2 regions of the Proteiniborus sp. MB09-C3 genome follow, and region 2 is predicted to be linked to the other one. Evidence: a T-box and tRNA genes for the amino acid it is inferred to sense, from the RefSeq annotation. Region 2 holds a T-box; the other holds one or more tRNA genes.
What was found. A T-box is a leader RNA that pairs with one kind of tRNA and senses whether it is charged. The one in region 2 lies ahead of serS (serine--tRNA ligase), so its partner is inferred to be a tRNA-Ser.
Positions count from the first base shown of each region.

Region 1: it encodes a tRNA-Ser, which carries the amino acid that the T-box ahead of serS (serine--tRNA ligase) is inferred to sense. The anticodon was not compared.

Region 1 is NZ_CP127161.1:717,574-721,289, forward strand. It holds gene modA (molybdate ABC transporter substrate-binding protein) at 9-854, shown strand; gene modB (molybdate ABC transporter permease subunit) at 864-1,517, shown strand; tRNA gene QO263_RS03510 (tRNA-Ser) at 1,579-1,671, shown strand; RNA gene ffs (signal recognition particle sRNA large type) at 1,684-1,948, shown strand; gene QO263_RS03520 (HD domain-containing phosphohydrolase) at 2,169-3,716, shown strand, end outside.
Region 2 is NZ_CP127161.1:542,986-546,701, reverse strand. It holds gene QO263_RS02610 (MFS transporter) at 1-135, opposite strand, end outside; gene tadA (tRNA adenosine(34) deaminase TadA) at 254-703, opposite strand; tRNA gene QO263_RS02600 (tRNA-Arg) at 728-804, opposite strand; gene serS (serine--tRNA ligase) at 1,113-2,390, opposite strand; T-box leader at 2,560-2,767, opposite strand; gene QO263_RS02590 (L-cysteine desulfidase family protein) at 2,971-3,716, opposite strand, start outside.

The DNA of each region.
Region 1 (3,716 bases), 170 kb from region 2:
GTATATTCATGAAGAAAGTAATAGCATTATTATTAATATTTACGTTAGCATTTGGACTATATGGATGTTCAAGTGATAAACCAGAAAACAATCCAGATAACAGTAAGCCAATTGAAAATGCTGATCAAGGTCAAAATGATAATCAAGACGAGAACAGCAATCCAGTGGAACTTACTATAAGTGCAGCTGCTAGCTTGACAGAGGCCTATGGTGAAATAAAAGAAGCATATGAAGCAGAAAAGGGAGTTAAATTGACTTTAAACTTTGGTGCATCAGGAACTCTTCAAAAACAAATAGAAGAAGGTGCAGAAGTAGACGTTTTTGTATCAGCAGGCAAGAAACAAATGGATGCTCTTGAAGAACAAGACTTGATAATAAAAGACACTAGAGAAAATATATATAGAAATGAATTAGCGCTTTTAGTTTCAGAGGAGTATAAGGACAAAATAAAATCCATAAATGATTTAGTAGGTACTGACTTAAAGCTTAGTATAGGTGTGCCAGAGACAGTTCCTGTAGGACAATATGCAAAAGATGCATTAGGATACTTAAAAATCTGGGATGGACTAGAAGCAAATATAGTATATGGTAAGGATGTAAGTCAAGTGCTTACATATGTAGAAAAAGGCGAAGTAGCAGCAGGTATAGTTTTTAGCTCTGACTCAGTAAGAGCTACACAAAGTTATTTAGCAGAGATTTTTCCAGAAGAAACTCATACACCAATTGTATATCCAGCAGCTGTAGTTGCATCTACTAAAGATAAAGAAGCTAGCTTAGAATTCTTACAATATTTAAGAACAGATAAAGCAAAAGAAATTCTAGAAAAATATGGGTTCAAAATATATACAGAATAGGTTGATAATATGATACTAAGTCCGATAATAATATCCATAAAGGTTGCGATAATATCTACAGTCATTACCCTGATAATAGGGGTATTACTGTCAAGGCTAACTACAAAATATGATTTCAAAGGCAAAGATATACTAGAAGTAATTCTCTTATTGCCAATGATATTACCTCCTTCCGTTGTTGGATACGGACTATTGATATTGATAGGGAAAAGAGGTATCATAGGAAGGTTTTTGTATGATACCTTTGGAATAAGACTTATTTTTACTTGGGTAGCAGCTTGTATAGCTGCTACCATAGTTTCCCTTCCTTTAATGTACCAAAGCTGTAAGAGTGCTTTTTTAAAAGTCGACTCTGATTTAGAGGCAGCAGCAATGTCACTAGGTGCTAACAAAATGAAAGCATTTTTCAAGGTAAGTCTTCCGCTTGCATCACCAGGCATATTAAGTGGAATAGTGTTGGCATTTGCCAGGTCTCTAGGTGAATTTGGAGCTACTCTCATGGTGGCAGGAAATATACCAGGAAAGACCCAGAACATACCATTAGCTATATATTTTGCCGTTGAAGTAGGAGATACTAGAACTGCAAATATACTACTGGGCATAGTTGTGTTATTTAGCTTTATTGTAGTCTATGGTGTGAATAAGTGGACAAAAAAATCATAGATTGACATATGTTTTTTTTTAAGCTATAATATAAATCTGTTGAGTATTATCTAAAACATTTGGAGAGATGGCCGAGTCTGGCTGAAGGCGCTCGCCTGGAAAGCGGGTAGACGGCTAAACCGTCTCGCGGGTTCGAATCCCGCTCTCTCCGCCAATATAAATTTTGTCGTGCTAGATGGGGAGGTAGCGGTGCCCTATAACCTGCAACCCGCTATAGCAGGATTGAATTCCCGGCCTAGGCCTCCTATTGTGAGGTCTGCCCTAGGAAAGTGATGTTGACGATTGGGTCCTGCGCAATGGAAATTCATGAACTCCGTCAGATCCGGAAGGAAGCAGCGGTAAGTGAACACTTCTGTGTGCCGCAGGGTTGCCTAATCCGAGTTAACTACTTAGGTAACGCTTGTAATAGTATGTCAAAGCTGGGTGCACGGCTAAAAAATGTAGACTATGGATTATCCATAGTCTACATTTTTTTGTGACTTAAATGCTAAAAAAAGAGGAAATTCGTATTAATTGTAGAATAGTTATAATTTGTGTAGGATTCTAATGCAAATAAGGTAAATAAAAAAATCAGCTATACTATATAGTTAATGTGAGAAATTAAAGCATTGTTTTACAAACCTAAATAATATAGGATAGTAGGTGACATCTATGTTTTTAAGCTCGTACAGAAAAAAATTAATAGGTTTGTTTACCCTAATAGCATTGGTTCCAATTATTTTATTTGCTGTTAGTGTGTATGCTAGAATCAATACCTACATAATTGAAGAAAATCTAAATGCAAAAACAAGCTTTGTTTCAAATGAAGCTGAGAAGCTTGATATATGGCTTATGGCTAATGCCGAAAAAGTAAATGACATATCTACTAATTATCCTTTCATAAAAGCTCTTATGAACGAAGAAGATGAAGCGAGGGTTAATGAATATCTTGCATCGCAGCTTACATCTTCTAAGGAAGTAGTTAATTTAAGAATAATTATGATGGATTCAAAAGAGTACTCTTCAAAAGAAACCAATCTTTCTGGAAATCCAAAGTTGAAGCCTGATTATTTAAATGCAGTAGCAGAGAAAAAGTTGATTTGGACTTTGCAAGATTATACTGATGATTATCCAAGTATTATCACAGCATCAGTTCCTTTTTTTGACAATAATGGGGAAGTGGAAGGCGTACTTTTAGTAGATTACAGTTTAGATGGAATATTAAATAAGATTAAAGAAGTTAAAAAAGAAGATAAATTCATTAATTTTGTTGTAACCAAACAAGGAAAAGTATTAGATGTGTTTGGAGAAGAAGAATTAAATCTAGGTACTAGCGAAGACTACGAAAAAAAAATATCTGCATTAGTGTCGAAGACAATATATTCTGATACTGGAAGGGGAAACATCTATCTTGATCGGAACTATTTAGCCTTTTACTCTACTGTTACTTCAATGGACTGGAAGATTGTATCCTTAATTCCTAGATATACTATATACGATAGCCTAGATGTATTAATTAAAAATGTTTTTCTTATAACAGCCATTAGTTTATTTTCAGTATTTGCACTTGCAATGTTGTTTTCAGGGATTTTCTCAGAGCCATTAGTAAAGCTGAAGAATGGTGCAATAGAAATACAAAATGGAAACTATGACTATAAGTTTGAAATAAGAAAAAAAGATGAATTTGGACAGGTAGCTCTAGCCTTCAATGACATGGCATCAAAGTTGAAAAAATCATATAAGGATTTAAACGATAATAATATCATGTTAGTGGATGCTAATGAACAACTGCAAGATATAAATATGGAATTAGAAGCTTCCTATGAACAGCTTAAAGCAACTAGCGACCAGCTAAATGAATCGGAGCAAAGATTTAGAGCCCTTTTAGGGAATATGGATGATTTAGTGTGGATTATGGATAGAAATCTTAATGTGATATTTGCCAATGATAGAGTTGAAGCTGTATTAAAGGTTAGAAAGGAACGTTTTGTAGGGAGAAATTTAAATGAATTAGTAAGCTATGTTGCTGGCGATGGAGAGATATTTTTAAGCGATATTTTTGAAATTGATTATAAAAATAGGGAAATACATGTGACCAATAGCTCTAAAAGCAGTACAATAGTGGAAGTGAACACAAAAAGAGTATATGAAAACAATAGACTCATAGCTATACATGGTGTCATAAGAGACATTACGGAAAGAAAGAAAATGGAAGAGAGC
Region 2 (3,716 bases):
ATCCTTCACTAAGAAATCCGCTTTAAAAGAGGGTATAAATACTCCTCTTAGATTGTCGGCTATTGCAGATAAAATCATAATAGCAAACATAAATGCAATAATTAGATAATTGGTTTTTTCTTTTATCTTGCTCATTTTGCCTCACCATTAGTCAATATCTCTTTTAAAGCCTCAATAACAATCTCCTCCTAATGATTTTCATTATCTACTATTTTATCAAAAATCACTAACTTTTGTAATAATAAACCTTAATCTATTTTTCTCTTAATTTTCTAAAAAAGTCTTTCATTATTTCAGAGCTTTCTTTTTCCATTACTCCCCAAGTAATATCAGCTCTATGATTAAAGCTTTGGTTTTGTATTATATTGATTATAGAGCCACAGGCGCCCATTTTAGGGTCTTTAGCCCCTATAACTACTCTTTCTATTCTTGAGTTGACAATGGCTCCTGCACACATGGCACAGGGCTCTAAAGTTACGTACATAGTGCAATCAATTAGCCTCCATCCACCTAAAAATTCACTGGCTTTTTTAATTGCTATTATTTCAGCATGAGCAGTAGGATCCCTTAAAATTTCTCTCATATTATATCCTGTGGCTATGATTTTATGGTTATTTACAATAATAGCACCGACAGGTACCTCGCCGATGCTATAAGCTTTATATGCTTCATCTATTGCAATTTTCATGAAATATTCATCCATATTTTCACCTTCAAAAAATAATAGTGGCGCACCCGAGAGGAGTCGAACCTCCGACCTACGCCTTAGGAGGGCGTCGCTCTATCCTACTGAGCTACGGGAGCACCTTAATATCATACCCATATATTATATGATATTATTGCATCTATGTCAATTATATAATATTACTTAATTACCAGGTTAAGTAAAAGGCTCTAGCTTTGCATAATAGCTCATCTAGGCCTTTTAAAATCATCTATTTTAGTCAACTTAAATAAAAAGCCATATGACAATTAGAATAATAATAGAAGCATTCTAGTCATTACTAAATATACATCACTTGGTTTTTACCCTTTAAACTTTCATTCTTCTGGCTTCTAACATCTGCCCCTATAAGATTCTCAATTCCAATTTCTAACCTTTAGTTGGTTTTTTATTTCTTAACGATCTTCTCAACGCCGCCCATATATGGTCTTAAAGCTTCTGGAATAACTACACTACCATCTTCCTGTTGGAAGTTTTCAAGAATTGCTGCCAAAGTTCTTCCTACAGCAAGACCTGATCCATTTAGTGTATGGACATATTCTACCTTTCCTGTTTCCTTATCTCTATATTTTAGATTTGCCCTTCTTGCTTGGAAATCTTCGAAGTTACTACAAGAGGAAATTTCCACATATCTGTTATAGCTAGGCATCCATACCTCTATATCGTAAGTTTTAGCAGATGAAAATCCTATATCTCCTGTACATAGCTCTACTACCCTATATGGGATATTTAATAGCTGCAAGACTTTTTCTGCATTGTTAGTCAATCTTTCTAATTCATCGTATGATGTCTTTGGTTTAACTAACTTCACAAGCTCTACCTTGTCAAACTGATGATTTCTTATAAGACCTCTAGTATCTCTTCCTGCTGAACCTGCCTCTTGCCTAAAGCAAGGTGTATATGCAGTATAATATACCGGAAGTTGGGTTTCATCTAGTATTTCATCCCTATGAATATTTGTAACTGGTACTTCCGCAGTAGGCACAAGGAAAAAGTCCTTGTCAGGAATCTTGAATGCATCCTCTTCAAATTTTGGAAGCTGTCCAGTACCAGTCATACTAGCTCTATTTACCATAAATGGTGGTGATATTTCCGTGTATCCGTGTTCATTAGTATGGAGGTTTAGCATAAAGTTTATTATAGCTCTCTCTAAAGTAGCTCCCAATCTCTTAAATAGAGTAAATCTAGCGCCTGTAATCTTTGAAGCTCTCTCAAAGTCTAAAATATCAAGATTTGTACCTATATCCCAATGCGCCTTAAGCTCGAATTCAAATTTTCTAGGCTCTCCCCATTTTCTAATCTCTACATTATCTTCATCACTAGAGCCTACTGCAATATTTGGATTTGGAATATTAGGTATTCTAAGAAGCAAATCATTAAGCTGGGCATCTACTTCTTTTACATCGCTGTCATAATCCTTGATTTTTTGAGATAGCTCCTTCATTTCATTTAGTACTTCTGTAGCATCTTTTCCTTCTTTTTTTAATTTAGGAACCTCTTTTGACACTTGATTTTGCCTTGCCTTCATTTCTTCTACCTTTACTAATACCTGTCTTCTCTTCTCATCCAATTCCACTATTTTGTCTATGTCAAACTCTCCATTTCTTTTGGCAAGACCTTTTTTTACTTCTTCAGCATTTAACCTAATCCGTCTAATATCTAACATTTTAACTCCTCCTAAAATAATTTATTATATAATAATCACTGCTTATAAGGTTCAGATATAGATTCTTCACACCTTCGAATAGGTAATATCATCTTGAGCTTGCGAAATATCTATACTCTTACTTTAGCTGTTCAATAAATAAAAAACTCCCGTCCCCTATATTTCTCATATAAGGGACGAGAGACTTCTCCCGTGTTGCCACCCTAGTTAACTAAACAACAATTTTAGCTCACTCTTTGCAGTTATCCCCTGCTTAGGTTTTACCTTTTCAGTAAAATACTCAAGGATGGATTCAATATTTAATACCACCAATTTTCACCAGCCATTGGCTCTCTAAAGATATTAATATATTTACTATTTCCTGTCATTGTATGATATTATTTTAAGTCGTATTATAACACAATGAGTTTAAAATTACAACATATTTTTATAAAATATTTTTATAAAAGGTATTTCCAGCTCCTACATCATTCAACTTAGCAGCTATCAATACAAACATTTTACTATTATATGCAAACTAATCCTAATAACTAGCAACGCCACTATCACTAATTATTCTAATACTATTATCATCATTACTCTAACTCATTATACCAACAATAACTTCATTTGTAGTTGAAAGTCCTTTATTACATAAAATCCCCAAATTCTTAATGGTTTCTTCAACTGTTCCACCTAAAATACCAGTATTAGCCTTTGCAATTACATTTTCACAAGCCAGATATGCTGCTAATACTGCCTCTCCAGCAGATGTTGAAAGCTTAAGAGCACAAGTTTCCTTAGCACCATCACAAAGCATTCCAGTAAGATTTGCCATCATATTTTGTACTGCTCCTGCAATTTGGTTATCGTCTCCTCCTAACATCCATGCTATTGCAGCACTAGCACCTACTCCTGCGGCAATAGCACATCCACAAAGCGCAGAAAGTTTTCCAGTATACTGTTTTACAAACTTATTTATTATATGTGCATAAAATATAGCCCTATATAGCTTTTCTTTTTCGATTTCTCTTTCCTCTGCCACAACAACTATTGGAAGAATGACACCTAACCCTTGATTGCCGCTACCTGCACTAGTCATAATAGGACAATCTCCTCCTCCCATTCTAATATCAGCTCCTGCTGCAGTAAGAATTCTAGCTTTTTGAGAAGCATCTGCCGATAGTTTGCCTTGTTTCTGAAGAATTAGCAGTGAAGCCCCCCAGCCTAAGCCTTTTTTGCTCTTAAGACCTTGCTCGGCCGCCATCTTATTCATACGTATTCCATCTTCTATAAAGCTCAATTCATTTATATCTACTTTCTCACATATTTCACGCAATTCCTTGA